Regions from separate parts of the Neptuniibacter halophilus genome, predicted to be linked through region 2. Evidence: predicted binding sites of a transcription regulator. Region 2 holds the regulator's gene; each other region holds the start of a gene.

Evidence for each region. The regulator sigma-54, encoded in region 2, starts transcription at its own class of promoters, with help from an activator protein. The targets are predictions, from matches to a motif close to TGGCACNNNNNTTGCTNT.
Region 1: a site for sigma-54 is predicted at 2,327-2,344, ahead of QUD59_RS05070 (acyl CoA:acetate/3-ketoacid CoA transferase). Genes of this name have one in related genera too.
Region 3: a site for sigma-54 is predicted at 2,155-2,172, ahead of QUD59_RS13025 (ANTAR domain-containing response regulator). Genes of this name have one in related genera too.
Region 4: a site for sigma-54 is predicted at 1,280-1,297, ahead of flgB (flagellar basal body rod protein FlgB). Genes of this name have one in related genera too.

What each region holds. Positions count from the first base shown of each region.
Region 1 covers NZ_AP027292.1:1,089,304-1,092,812, reverse strand. The annotation lists gene QUD59_RS05075 (SixA phosphatase family protein) at 1-259, opposite strand, end outside; gene QUD59_RS05070 (acyl CoA:acetate/3-ketoacid CoA transferase) at 617-2,287, opposite strand; gene QUD59_RS05065 (sigma-54 interaction domain-containing protein) at 2,464-3,509, opposite strand, start outside.
Region 2 covers NZ_AP027292.1:2,605,380-2,608,888, reverse strand. The annotation lists gene lptA (lipopolysaccharide transport periplasmic protein LptA) at 1-19, shown strand, start outside; gene lptB (LPS export ABC transporter ATP-binding protein) at 23-748, shown strand; gene QUD59_RS12110 (RNA polymerase factor sigma-54) at 795-2,297, shown strand; gene hpf (ribosome hibernation-promoting factor, HPF/YfiA family) at 2,354-2,644, shown strand; gene ptsN (PTS IIA-like nitrogen regulatory protein PtsN) at 2,664-3,119, shown strand; gene rapZ (RNase adapter RapZ) at 3,131-3,509, shown strand, end outside.
Region 3 covers NZ_AP027292.1:2,790,830-2,794,338, forward strand. The annotation lists gene QUD59_RS13015 (CmpA/NrtA family ABC transporter substrate-binding protein) at 1-173, opposite strand, end outside; gene QUD59_RS13020 (CmpA/NrtA family ABC transporter substrate-binding protein) at 477-1,499, opposite strand; gene QUD59_RS13025 (ANTAR domain-containing response regulator) at 1,516-2,121, opposite strand; gene QUD59_RS13030 (nitrate reductase) at 2,370-3,509, shown strand, end outside.
Region 4 covers NZ_AP027292.1:2,223,379-2,226,887, forward strand. The annotation lists gene QUD59_RS10290 (chemotaxis protein CheV) at 1-222, shown strand, start outside; gene QUD59_RS10295 (CheR family methyltransferase) at 243-1,091, shown strand; gene flgB (flagellar basal body rod protein FlgB) at 1,329-1,724, shown strand; gene flgC (flagellar basal body rod protein FlgC) at 1,727-2,164, shown strand; gene QUD59_RS10310 (flagellar hook assembly protein FlgD) at 2,187-2,885, shown strand; gene QUD59_RS10315 (flagellar hook-basal body complex protein) at 2,896-3,509, shown strand, end outside.

The sequences.
Region 1 (3,509 bases), 1.5 Mb from region 2:
AGGCTTCATAGAGCTCGGGAACGATTAATAGTTGTTCCGGGGAGAGATTGAGCTGGCTGTGGAGTGCTCTGGCGGTGGTAATGGCCCGTCTGGCGCCACTGCTGAGAATCAGATCCGGTCGGATCCCTGACTGCTCAGTCCGTTCTGACAGAGCAGGAAGGTCGCGTTTACCGCGCTTATTCAGGGGGCGGTCAAAATCCTTCAGCTCGGGGTCTTTCCAACTGGATTTAGCATGCCGGACCAAGCTAAGCGTTTTCATCGTGTCTGTCCCTTGTCGCAGCGGGGGAGCCCGGCTGTGGATGATATCCCGATCTGGGCTGGCGCGGAGCGCTTCCTGAAATATTAGGGGGGATTGGCAGAATTGCGAGTGGATTTGGCGATATCGTTCGAAAAAACTAAAAAAGCCATCCGGAGAACAGGCTGGCACTGAGGGTTTCAGGTTAGCCCGGGGGATGTGCTTAAGCGGGTGGCCAGTCAAACTGGTAACGAGCCGCCGTCAGCATCAGCCTGTTCCCCTGAAAGCGTTGTCCGACCGGTTGCACAATAACACCGCACATGGGTTATAGCGGTCAGACGTGGTTAACGCTTTCACGGATGGAAAAGAAGCAAGCTCTCCTTAGCTTGCCGTAGTTGCACACAGTCTCGACTCGGGATCTGCTGCAATTTCGCTACGTTCGTTACCCTGCAGTACCTTTTTCATCAGTGCTCGCATCTGCTGCATTGGGCGGCTGCCGGGCTGATTCAGGCGCATCGGTTCCTTGCGGAACAGGCGCGGATCCATCGGTTTCAGTTCATCATCAATCAGCGGTGTGAACTCCATCTGATCCAGAATATCTCTTTGCAGATCTACCCCCGGTGCGATCTCGGTCAGCAACAGGCCTTTGGCTGTCAGGCGGAAGACGGCGCGCTCGGTGATGAAGGTGACGCGCTGCTGGCACTGCATGGCGTAGCTGCCATTAAAGGTGATCTGCTGTACCTGTTTCTTAAACTTTTTCAGCGGGCCGTTTTCGATGATTCTGAGCCCCTGATCGGTGATCTCGAGTGCCTGTTTGCCTGAGGTAAAAGTACCGAGGAAGTAAAGATCACGGGTGTTTTGGGTGATGTTGATAAATCCGCCGGCCCCGGCCAGCTTCGGGCCGAATTTGCTGACGTTTACATGGCCTTCCGGGCAGCTTTCTGCCAGTCCGAGAAAGGCCTGATCAAGTCCGCCGCCGTCGTAGAAATCAAACTGTGCGGGCTGGTCGATGACCGCCTCTGCATTGCTGACTGCGCCAAAGCTGAGTCCACTGGCAGGCTGTCCGCCAATGCCGCCGGGTTCAACTGTCAGAGTGAAGTCACTGATCTTGCCCTCTTCTGCGGCAACGGTGGAGACGGCTTCGGGCATGCCGATGCCCAGATTAACCACTGCGCCCTTACGCAGCTCCATCAATGCCCGGCGGGCAATGATCTTACGGGCGTTGAGCTCCATCTGGTCACTGCTTTGCTGGGGCTGGCGAATTTCGCCGGTGTAGGCCGGATTATAGTGCTCGGCAAAGGTTTGCGGGTGATCTGCGCTTTCTGCAACAACAATATGATCCACCAGAATGCCGGGAATGCGGATCCGGTCCGGTGTTAGTTGGTGTTGTTCGGTCAGGCGTTCAACTTGTGCCAGAACGATACCGCCGCTGTTATGCACGGCCTGAGCTATGGCCAGTGCGTCCAGTGGCAGTGCCTCACGTTCCATGGAGATGTTGCCTTTGGCATCAGCCGTCGTGCCGCGAAGCAGAGCAACATTGAGAGGGAAGTGCTTGTAGAGCAGTGCTTCCTGATTACCCAGTTCCAATAGTTGGACCAGATCTTCCTGGGAACGGCTGTTGATCTTGCCCCCCTCGTAGCGAGGATCGACAAAGGTGTTCAGGCCTACCCGACTGAGGGTGCCGGGTTTGCCGGCGGCGATGTCGCGAAACATATGGCAGATCACCCCCTGTGGCAGGTTGTAAGCTTCGATCTGATTGGCCACCGCCATCTTGCCGAGGCTGGGGGCCAGTCCCCAGTGCCCGCCAACCACACGCTTCAGCATGCCTTCGTGGGCAAAATGGTTCAGGCCGCGGCATTGAGCATCGCCCTGACCGGCAGCATAAAGCAGGTTCAGGTTATTGGGCTGGCCCTGTTCCAGAAAGCGTTTTTCGATCGCTTTGGCGAGGGTCTCAGCGAAACCAATGCCGATAAAACCACCGGTCACCAGGGTGTCGTTGGATTTAACCAGGGCGGCCGCCTGATCGGCGGTAATCACTTTACTCTGACTCATTACGCGTACCGTTATTTTTATTTTTGGGAGATCAGGTACAGAGCAAGTGTGGGGCCAGAAAATTAAAGTTGTTTTTTATCAGTGGGTTATAGGTCTTGGCGCGGAAAGTGGTTAGGTTTTAGTGTCTATTTTTATAGACATAAGTGTATTTGTGTCTTGTTTTGTGTACGGATTGTCTATTCTGATCGGCTAAGGCGCTGATAGAGGCTGGCACGGGATATTCCAAGTAGCTTTGCTGCCGCTGTTTTGTTGCCATGGCAGCGTTGAATCGCTTGCTCTATGGCCTGACGTTCCAGTTGCTGCCGGCTGCTTTTCAGGTCGCCAGAGTTTGCCGGTACCGCCGGGAGTTCGTCACTGGCGCCGAGATCTTGTGCTTCTATCAGATCGCCTTCGGCCATCACACAGCCACGTTCCAGACGATTACGCAGTTCACGGATATTCCCCGGCCAGTGGTAATTCTGCAGCCATTGCAGAGCACGCTTGGACAGGGTGAGTTCAGGCAGTTGGGACTGACGCTGGATCTGAGCCAGCATATGCTCCGCCAGAGCGGGGATGTCGTCCAGCCGCTGGCGCAGCGGTGGCAGGTTGATCGGCAGGACATTCAGGCGATAGTAGAGATCTTCACGAAATTCGCCTCGTTCCACCTGCTGACGCAGATCTTTGGCTGTAGCGGCAATCACCCGTACGTCGACTTTTTCCAGACGGTTGGAGCCTAAAGCTTCTACCTCACGCTCCTGTAATACCCGTAGCAGTTTAGCCTGCATGGCCAGCGGCATTTCGGCAATCTCATCCAGAAACAGGGTACCGCCATCGGCAAGCTGAACCTTGCCGGTGCGTCCTTTACGGTCGGCACCGGTAAAGGCGCCGGGGGCGGTGCCGAACAGTTCTGCTTCGGCCAGCGATTCGGGCAGGGCGCCCATGTTAATCCCGACGAAAGGGCCGCTGCGTCGGGTTGAAGCGTGGTGTATCCCCTGAGCCAGCAGTTCTTTCCCGGTGCCGGTTTCCCCCAGTAGCAGCAGGGTAGTATCCAGTTGGGCGGCCCGTAATGCCTGACGTCTCAGCAGTTGGGTGGGAACCGCATTGCCGATCATGTCATCGAGAGCGTAACGGCTGGGGCGGATGATTTTTTCATCTTCAAATTTACGCCGCAGGCGGGCAAATTTATCAAACAGGGGCTGAAGGCTGTCCAGATCATCATAAAAAACGAAGCCAATAGCACCGA
Region 2 (3,509 bases):
AAAGAATAAGGCCAACTGATAGATGAGCTTACTAGAAGCCCATAACCTGGCTAAGCGCTATAAAGGGCGCGAGGTTGTTAAAGATGTTTCCCTGCAGATCAACAATGGCGAAATCGTAGGCCTGCTGGGGCCCAACGGTGCCGGCAAAACGACCTGTTTTTACATGATTGTCGGGCTGGTACAGGCCGATCGCGGGCGCGTCAGCATTGGCGATCAGGATATTACATCACTGCCGATGCATGGCCGCGCGCGCCAGGGAATCGGCTACCTGCCTCAGGAGGCCTCCATCTTCCGCAAGATGTCGGTCAAAGATAATCTGCTGGCTATTCTCGAAACCCGAGCGGATCTCGACAAGGCCGGTGCAACTGAAAAGATGCAGGAATTGCTGGAAGAGTTTCATATCACCCACATCCGTGACAGTCTGGGTATGAGCCTCTCCGGCGGTGAACGACGCCGGGTAGAGATCGCCCGCGCACTGGCCACCGAGCCTGACTTTATTTTGCTGGATGAGCCGTTTGCCGGGGTCGACCCGATTTCGGTTAACGACATCAAGCAGACCATTCGCCACCTGCAATCCCGTGGCATCGGCATTCTGATTACCGATCATAATGTGCGCGAGACCTTGGATATTTGCGAAAGAGCCTATATCGTCAGTGAAGGCACTATACTTGCCACAGGCAAGCCGAACGAGATTTTGGCCAATCAGGCTGTTAAGAACGCCTATCTTGGCGAACAGTTTTCCCTGTAACCCGGCCATAATCTATCTGGCTATCAGGAGTTAAGACCGTCGTATTATGAAACAAGCGCTCCATCTAAAAATTGGGCAACAGCTCACCATGACCCCTCAGCTTCAGCAGGCAATCCGTCTGTTGCAGCTATCCACGCTGGACCTTCAGCAGGAGATTCAGGAAGCGCTTGAAAGCAACCCCATGCTGGATGTATCCGATGAAGATCATGGACAGGATACAAGCAACAACGAATCCGACAACCAGACTGAGACCACTGAGATCAGTGCCGGGGAAAGCAGTAACAGCGATAATGACTATGACGACAGTCCGGCTGCCGAAGATAACTGGAACGAGAGCATCCCGGATGAACTCTCTACAGACAGCAGTTGGGAAGACACCTTCCAGTCCTCCACGCCCAGCCTGAGCAAAGAGGATCTCGACAGTTTCGAATCCAATGACACCGCCGAAGAGACCCTGCAGGATCATCTGCACTGGCAGCTCAACCTCACGCCCATGAGTGACATGGATCGTCTGATCGCCACCAGCATCATCGATGGCATCGATCCCGACGGTTACCTGACCATCAGTCTTGAAGAGATTCTCGAACACTTCCAGACCGAAGAGGATGAGCAGTTCGCCGAGCTGGAACTGGATGAAGTGGAAGCGGTACTGCACCGTATCCAGCAATTCGATCCCGCCGGTGTTGCCTGTCGCGATCTCAGCGAATGCCTCAGCATTCAACTGAGCCAGCTACCGGCTGAAACCCCGTGGCGCAATGAAGCGATCAAAGTCGCCCAGCAATATATCAAACTGCTGGGCACCCACGACTACCGCCAGTTGATGCGCAAAACCCGTTTGCGTGAACCCCAGTTGCAGCAGGTTATTCAACTGATTCAGGGGCTGAATCCGAAACCCGGCGCCAGTATCAGCCAGAGCACTGCAGAATATGTCATTCCTGATGTTATCGTCACTAAGGAACGGGGCGTCTGGACAGTCAACCTGAATCCGGAAGTATCTCCTAAACTGCGGATCAACGCCGGTTACGCCGGTCTGGTAAAACGCGCAGATAACAGCTCCGACAACACCTATCTGAAAAATCACTTGCAGGAAGCCCGCTGGTTCATCAAAAGCCTGCAGAGCCGGAATGAAACCCTGCTCAAGGTTTCCAATGAGATTGTCCGACGTCAGTCCGGCTTTCTGGATCACGGTGAAGAGGGTATGAAACCCATGGTGTTGCACGATATTGCCGAAGCGGTCGAGATGCATGAATCCACCATCTCCCGCGTTACCACGCAGAAATTTATGCACACCCCCCGGGGTATCTTTGAGCTGAAGTACTTCTTCTCCAGCCATATCAGTACAGCCACCGGTGGAGCGGCCTCTTCGACCGCCATCCGTGCGCTGATTAAGAAAATGGTGGCCTCTGAAAATGCCGCCAAGCCGTTGAGTGATAACAAGATCGCCCAGTTCCTGGATGAACAGGGCTTTAAAGTCGCCAGACGTACGATCGCAAAATATCGAGAAGCGATGGGCATACCACCTTCTAATGAGCGAAAGCGTCTGGTTTAATAATAACAACACATGCACGCTGACTAAGTCTCGTCAGCATTCAGTAGGAGAGACCTATGCAGATCAATATCACCGGACACCATGTTGAACTGACCGATTCCATGCAGAACTATGTGCTTGAAAAGCTGCAGAAGATCGAACGCCATTTTGACAACATCACCAACGTTCAGGTAACTCTCAGCGTAGAAAAGCAGCGTCAGAAAGCTGAAGCTGAGATGCACGTCTCCGGCGCACAGCTGTTTGCCACTCACGAGCACGAAGATATGTATGCGGCGATCGACGGCCTGACTGATAAGCTCGACCGTCAGGTGATCAAGCATAAAGAAAAAATGAAAACCCACAAATAGGCCCACGCTTTAACACACTATGCAGGTCAATGAACTCCTGACCCCCTCAAGCACCCTTTGCGGTCTTGAGGGCGGCAGTAAAAAACGTATTCTGGAAGTCATCGCTGAGCAGATCGCTGAGCAGCATCCGGAGCTGGATAGCAGCAGTATATTCAATGGATTGCACGGCCGTGAAAAGCTGGGCAGTACCGGTATTGGTGATGGCGTTGCTATCCCCCACTGTCGCCTTGCTGACTGTCAGGATGCCATCGGCTTCCTGATTAAGCTGGATGCAGCGGTTGATTTTGATGCGATCGACAGCAAGCCGGTTGACCTGTTGTTTGCACTGGTTGTGCCGGAGGATGCCACCTCCGAACACCTGCAGACACTGGCCTCCATCGCCGAGCTGTTCAGTCAGGAAGAGGTTCGCGCAGCATTGCGCGAGGTTCAGAACGACAAGGACCTGTTTGAGACCGTTAACCGACTCAGCAGTTAGGGGCAGATGTCATGAAGCTGGTTGTGATAAGTGGCCGATCGGGCTCGGGTAAAAGTACCGCACTGCAAGCTTTAGAAGATATCGGCTTCTACTGTATTGATAACCTGCCAGCAATGCTGCTGCCCGATCTGGTGCAGCAGATGAGCAGCGACCCCAGCCATCCGAATCAGATTGCGGTCAGTATTGATGCCCGCAATCTGCTGAGTAACCTGTCGCGATTTCCTGAGATACTGCAACAACTCAGAGCTGAACACTGGGCGGATTATGAGGTGATCTATCTGGATTCCTCTGAAGCCACCCTGATTAAACGCTACAGTTCGACCCGGCGCAAACACCCCCTTTCAGATGAGAATAAAAACCTGCAGCAATCGATTCAGTCCGAATCGGAGC
Region 3 (3,509 bases), 190 kb from region 2:
TTTTCATAGGCGATGGCCAGAGGTGCCATATCAGTCAGCTTAATAAAGCCGAACTTCAGGTCCTCTTTCTCAGGCTCGCCGATCTCCGCCCAGGCTGGCAGTGTGACCAGAGAGGCCGCCAGAACTGCACCGCTGATTACTTTACTGAGTAGAGCCGTCTTCTTCTTGAGCATGGATCGTTCCTCCAAATTAAAAAACAAAAAGGCGCCTGACATAATCACTGAGTAGTGATCTGTAAGGCGCCTTTGCCGTTAATCATTTCGCTATTTGGGTAGCGATGAATATTTGTTGTCTCACCGCCATTGGTGAGTGGGTTAATGTGTATTTAGCATGTGCTGTGCCAAACATTAAAACCCATTGTTTTTCAGTTAGTTAATTTGGTTATGGTGCCTTTTAGTGTTATTTTTCTGGTTTTGCGCTGCACAATTTTGCAGCTTTCCCGGTCATTTCGCCTTGTTTGGGTGCACAGTTTTTGCTCAGTCGCACCACTGTGTATAAAGGTCGCTGCGGAAAACCTGCGCAGCTATTCCGGCCAGATCCTGTTCGGTTTCTTTCAACTGCGAACAGGCCTGCATCTGCAGCAGCAGGAACTCACCCTGTTTCCGGTCGGGCTGGTTAACGTCGGTTCCGGCGAAACGCTGTCCCATGACACAGGGAGGGCTGAACCCTTCCAGCGCTTCGGCTGCTTTATCCAGATAGGGCGGCAGCGCCAGCAGTTGCAACATTTCGGTCTGATTAGCCGGATCGGCACACCACTGACAGGCATTGTAGATTGCCCTGACCAGCGCCTGATGGGTGTGCGGGTGGTTGTCAGCCCAGCTTTGGGTGACACCCAGTACTTTCTCCATATGAGGCCCCCAGATCTGGTAGCCGGTGGTCAGTAAACCGCCGGTCTGGCGGATCAGCGCCAGACTGTTCCAGGGCTCGCCCACGCAGTAACCGTCAATCAGACCGCTGGCCAGATTGTCCAGCATTTTGGTGGGCGGCACCGCGACCAGTTCAATATCTTTGCCGGTGTCGATCTGATGCTGATTCAGCCAGTAGCGTAACTGGTAATGGTGGTTGGAGTAGGGGTAGACAGTGGCGATCACCGGTTTCCGGCTCAGCCCGGCCAGCAGTTGCTTAAACTGACGTCCCAGTTCCTTATCATCCTGCCAGTTCTCAACCTGCTGGGTCAGGCTGACGTACAGCTCTTTCGAGAGGGTGATTGCTGTGCCGTTCTGACTCAGGGTCAGGGCGGTGAGCATTGGTGTAGGGTTACCATTCAGTCCCAGTGTCGCGGCCAGGGGCATGGGTGCCAGCATCTGAGCACCATCGAGCAGGCCAAAGCTGACCTTGTCGCGGATCGAAGCCCAGGAACTTTCTTTTTGCAGAATCACATTCAGACCCTGTTGCTGGAAAAAGCCTTTCTCCCTTGCCACCACCAGGGGAGCGCAGTCCAGCAGCGCGACAAAGCCAAGGCTCAGATCGCGTTTTTCCGGTAGCTGTGTTGCCGTCATACCTGTTCCTCTATCTCTACTTGCTCAGGCCGTTGCTCAGACTCAGAACGTCCACTACGCTGGCGGCCACGTCCGGAAGCTTCTGCCCCCGGTCCATGGCCAGCTTGCGCAGGGTTTTGTAGGCCTGGTCTTCATCACAACCCTGATGTTTCATCAGCATTCCCTTGGCTTTTTCTATGATCTTGCGATCCGCGAGCTGAGTCCGTGTTTTTTCCAGCTCTTCGCGCAGTGCGGAGTGCGCGTCAAAATGGGCGATCGCTGTATCCATAATTGCCCGCACCCTGTCGGGTTGCAGGCCGTCGGCTATATAAGCACTGACACCGGCATTAATCGCATCGGCCATTGTCCGGCGGTCATTCTGTTGTTCGGCAAAGAACACGATCGGTCGTGGATTGTTCTGGCTCATGGTGGCCATACTTTCCATGGTGTCGCGATCCGGGGAGTCCATATCAATAATCACGATATCCGGGTGGAAATCACCGACGTATTGATTCAGGTCCGTAGTGTCGGGCAACTGGCAGACAACGTGATGACCCAGTTGGTGCAGCGCTTGTTTCAGCGCGTTAACCCGTTCCGGTTCATCATCGACCAGCAGCACATTGAGGCGTTTTAAATTACTCATGATCCAGTTCCAGCATTGGATATGCCCGATTATTCAGCAATAACTGTTCCAAAATTGAGCAGAAGCTGGCACGGGGGTTGCTTTTACCTTGTATAAGAAGCGGATCGGCTATGAGAGCAGGTCTGCAAATCGAATACACGCAACGGGGCGTACTTATCTGGCGTAAGCTTAGGTAGGCGCCCTGTTTTGTTATGGGCGGCAGCAGATAAGTACCCCGGCAAAGCGAGTTAGATTGTGTGGAGGTCAGAATGCACAAATTGACGACCTGTCCCTACTGCGGTGTGGGATGCGGTGTTGACGCGGAACTACTGGATCAGACGGTGAGCCAGGTAAAAGGGGATCGGGAACATCCATCCAATTTTGGCCGTTTATGCGTAAAGGGTTCCTCATTGCATGAGGTACTCGGCAGTGAGGGGCGCTTGCTTAAACCCCTGTTGGACGGTCAGCCTGCTGAGTGGAATGATGCGCTAAATCAGGTCGCCGAGCGACTTTTGTGCACCATTAAAGAGCACGGCCCTGACTCGGTGGCGTTCTATCTGTCGGGTCAGTTACTGACAGAGGATTATTATGTAGCGAATAAGCTGATGAAGGGCTACATCGGCAGCGCCAATGTGGATACCAACTCCCGGCTCTGTATGTCATCGGCTGTTGCGGGCTATAAGCGGGCGTTCGGCAGTGACACCGTGCCCTGCTGTTATGAGGATCTGGAGCAGACCGATCTGCTGGTGCTGGTGGGGAGTAATACCGCCTGGAACCATCCGGTTCTGTTTCAGCGGATGCAGGCCGCGAAGAAAGCCAATCCGGAGCTGCGTGTGGTGGTGATTGATCCCCGGCGTACCGCGACCTGTGATCTGGCGGATCTGCATCTGGCCCTGAAGCCGGGCACCGACAGTGAACTGTTTTCCGGGTTGCTCTGTTTTCTGGCGGAATCCGGAGATCTGGATACGGATTATATCGCGGCCCACACCGAGGGGTTCGATCAGGCGCTTGCCGCGGCTCAGTCACAGTTTTCCGGCCTCAGTGAGTTAGCAGAATACTGTGATCTGGATGAAGCACAACTGCGGGCTTTCTATGAGCTGTTTGCTGCTACATCCCGAGTGGTTACCTTTTATTCTCAGGGTGTGAATCAGTCTTCCAGCGGCACTGACAACTCCAATGCGATTATCAACTGTCATCTGGCCACCGGGCGCCTTGGTGTTGCCGGTGCGGGGCCTTTCTCGATTACCGGGCAGCCTAATGCGATGGGTGGTCGCGAGGTTGGGGGGCTCTCTAACCAACTGGCGGCGCATATGGACTTTTCATCGGAGGCTTCCATCGATCGGGTGCAGCGTTTCTGGCAGGCACCCAATATTGCGCGCAAAGAGGGACTCAAAGCGGTTGATCTGTTT
Region 4 (3,509 bases), 380 kb from region 2:
GATATTGAGATGCCGGAAATGGATGGCTACACCCTTACCTCTATGATTCGTGACGACGAACGGATGAGTTCGATGCATGTAGTGCTGCATACCTCGCTGTCCGGTGGGTTCAACGTATCTATGGTTAAGAAAGTGGGGGCCGATGGGTTCCTTGCGAAGTTTAACCCGGATGATCTGGCGACGGCTGTGGTACAGCGTATCCAGCAAGTCGAAAAACGATAACTGAGCGGTAAATCATATCGATGAGCATTGCTGGCAGGTCGAGCTTTACGATCACCGACGCGGACTTTGAGCTGTTCAGTCGTTTCCTTGAAGATAACAGCGGAATTCTTCTGGCGAAACACAAACAGTATCTGGTTCAGAGCCGTCTGGGTAAAATTGTTCAGGAGCAGAATTGTTCAGGTCTTAAAGATCTGATCTCCAAGCTGCAAAGCCCTGCGGCAAAACGCCTCCGTGAGCAGGTTATCGATGCGATGACCACCAACGAAACGCTCTGGTTTCGTGATGTACACCCTTTTGACATTCTGCGCGACCGCATTCTGCCTGAGCTGACCGCAAAGCCCGGCGGTTCTAAGGTGCGTATCTGGTCGGCGGCCTGTTCTACCGGGCAGGAACCCTACTCCATCAGCATGACGCTGGATGAGTTTCGCAAGAAGTCTCCGGGTAAGCTCAGTGCCGAAGAAGTGATGGCGACCGATATATCGACTCAGGTGCTGGAACAGGCCCGCCGGGGTGAATATGAGATGTTGGCTATTGGCCGTGGTTTATCTCAGGAGCGGTTGACTCAGCACTTCAAACAGCTCCCTAACGGCAGTTGGGGTGTAAAACCGGATATCAAATCACGGGTAAGGTTTCAGAGCATCAACCTGCTGGGGCAGTACAGTGCTATGGGCAAATTTGATGTGATTTTTTGCCGTAACGTGCTGATCTATTTTTCCAGCGAGAAGAAAACTGAGATTCTCAGCAAGATGCACGGGGTTCTGAAGCCGGGCGGCTATTTGATTCTGGGTGCCTCTGAGTTTCTGTCTGGCCTGTCTGATAAATATCAGATGATTCACTGCCGTCCGGGCATAATTTATCAGGCTATCTGACCTTCTGTTATGACGTTTTCTAAAACCGCCGTTTATGGCGGTTTTTTTATGCCTGCCTTTTTGCCGGCGGTTGCCGCTTTGCCGCTGCGGCAATACGGCGGTCTTCCATTGCCGGTTTTGAGTGATGTATTACAAGTGCAGAGGAGCTAAAAATCTTAACTCATTGTTAAATAAGTGATTTTTGTTTCTGGTACGGGGATTGCTTTTATCTGACCATCTGAAAATAGAGGCAAGCCAATGGCCATCAGTTTTGACGCAGCTTTAGGTATTCATGATGACGCTTTGCTCCATCGGGCACGCCGTGCCGAGGTGCTGGCGAATAATATTGCCAATGCAGATACGCCAAACTTCAAAGCGCGGGATCTTGAGTTTGCCCATGCACTGGAAAATGCGTCTAAGCTGCAGGTAAAGCAGACGGCCACTTCGCCGGGCCACAAAACTGAACTGCTCGAACCGGATCTGGCTGCGGATATGATGTTCCGCATTCCAAATCAGGCCTCCGTAGATGGCAACACCGTAGAGCTGCAGCAGGAGATGGCGCGCTACACCGAAAACTCGTTGGATTACCAAACCTCTTTCCAGTTTCTGAACCGTAAATTTACGGGGCTGAAATCAGCTATCAAGGGTGAATAAACATGTCATTAAGTAATGTTTTCGGTATTGCCGGCTCTGCGATGAATGCGCAGACAATCCGTCTGAATACCACCGCAAGTAACCTGGCCAATGCTGAAAGTGTCAGCTCCAGTGTGGATGAGACTTACCGTGCCAGAAAACCTGTTTTTGCGGTTCAGCAGGTAGATCCGCTGGCAGAGCCTGATAACGAATCGGGCATTGCTGCGGGGCAGGGCGTGCAGGTGCTTGGCATCGTTGAGAGTGAAGCTGAGCTGCGAAAAGAATATAACCCTGCGCATCCCATGGCGGATGATCAGGGGTTCGTTTATTACCCGAATGTGAATGTCGTGGAAGAGATGGCGGATATGATCTCCGCTTCGCGCTCTTTCCAGATTAATACTGAAATTTTGAATACTGCTAAGCAGATGCTGCAACAGACGATCCGTCTGGGCCAGCAATAACTGAGTGATGGGGTTCTAAGCCATGAGTAATGTAAATGGCGTAAACCAAAATGTCTTCGACCAGATAAATCGGGCCAACCAGGCTTCGAGTACGGCGAAAAGCCAGTCTCAGGAAGACAGCGATATGTTTATGCGCTTAATGATCGCGCAGTTGCAGAATCAGGATCCGACCAGTCCGGCGGATACCACTGACTTTATGCAGCAGATTGCGACCATGTCTCAGGTTGAGAGTATCAACCAGCTCAATACATCGGTGAATGAGATGTCCCAGTCAATGCTGGCCAGTCAGGCGGCATTGCAGGCTTCCTCTATGGTCGGGCGCTCCGTGTATATTGCGGGTGATACGGCGGAAGTGGGCACTGCCCTTAATCCTTATGCCAAGGGCTCTTTTAACCTGAGTTCCAGCGCCAGTGATATGCGGATCAAGGTTTATAACGCCAGCGGTACGCTGGTGGATACCATGCAACTGGGCTCAGTAACTCCGGGTGAGCATGAGTTTGCCTGGCAGATGGATTTTGACGAAGACGGCAATCCACTTCAGCCAGCAGGGGACTACACCTTTGTGGTTGAGCGACTGGATGACGGTGAATACAGCGCAGTCAATACCAACATGTCTTATCGGGTCAACAGTGTGACCCTGGGTGAGAACGGTATTGGTATGCAGGTGAATACGACGGCTGGCACATTCGATGTTAGCGAAGTGAAACAGATCGGCGCGTGAGGACAAAAAAATGGCAGGTTTCAATACAGCAGTAACCGGTCTAAAAGCAGCCAGTACAGACCTGGATGTGATCGGTAACAACATCGCAAACTCAAGTACCGTAGGTTTTAAAACCTCACGCACCGAGTTTGGTGATATTTACGCAACCGCAGTTGTGGGTGCAGGTTCCTCAAACGTGGCCGGCTCCGGTGTGACTGTTACGGATATCGCTCAGGATTTCCAGGCAGGTACCATTGAGTTCACCAATAACAACCTTGATCTGGCGATCAATGGTTCCGGCTTCTTCCAGTTGGATGATGGTCAGGGCGGTGTGACGTATTCTCGTGCGGGTGCGTTTGAGCTGAACAAAGACGGCTTTATCGTCTCCAAATCCGGTAAATTCCTGCAGGGTTACGGTCTGGATACCGAAGGGAACCGATTGCCGATCGGTAATCTGGCAGTAACCCAGAAGGAAAGCCCGCCAAAGGCGACCGAAGAGATTGATCTGTCGTTTAACATCGATTCCCGCGAAGACGCCGCAACCTTGCTGGCTGACTACGATAAAGATGAGCCAGGCTCCTTTACCTACAGTACGACAGTGCGAACTTTCGACAGTCTGGGTAATGAACACACCATCAAGTTTAA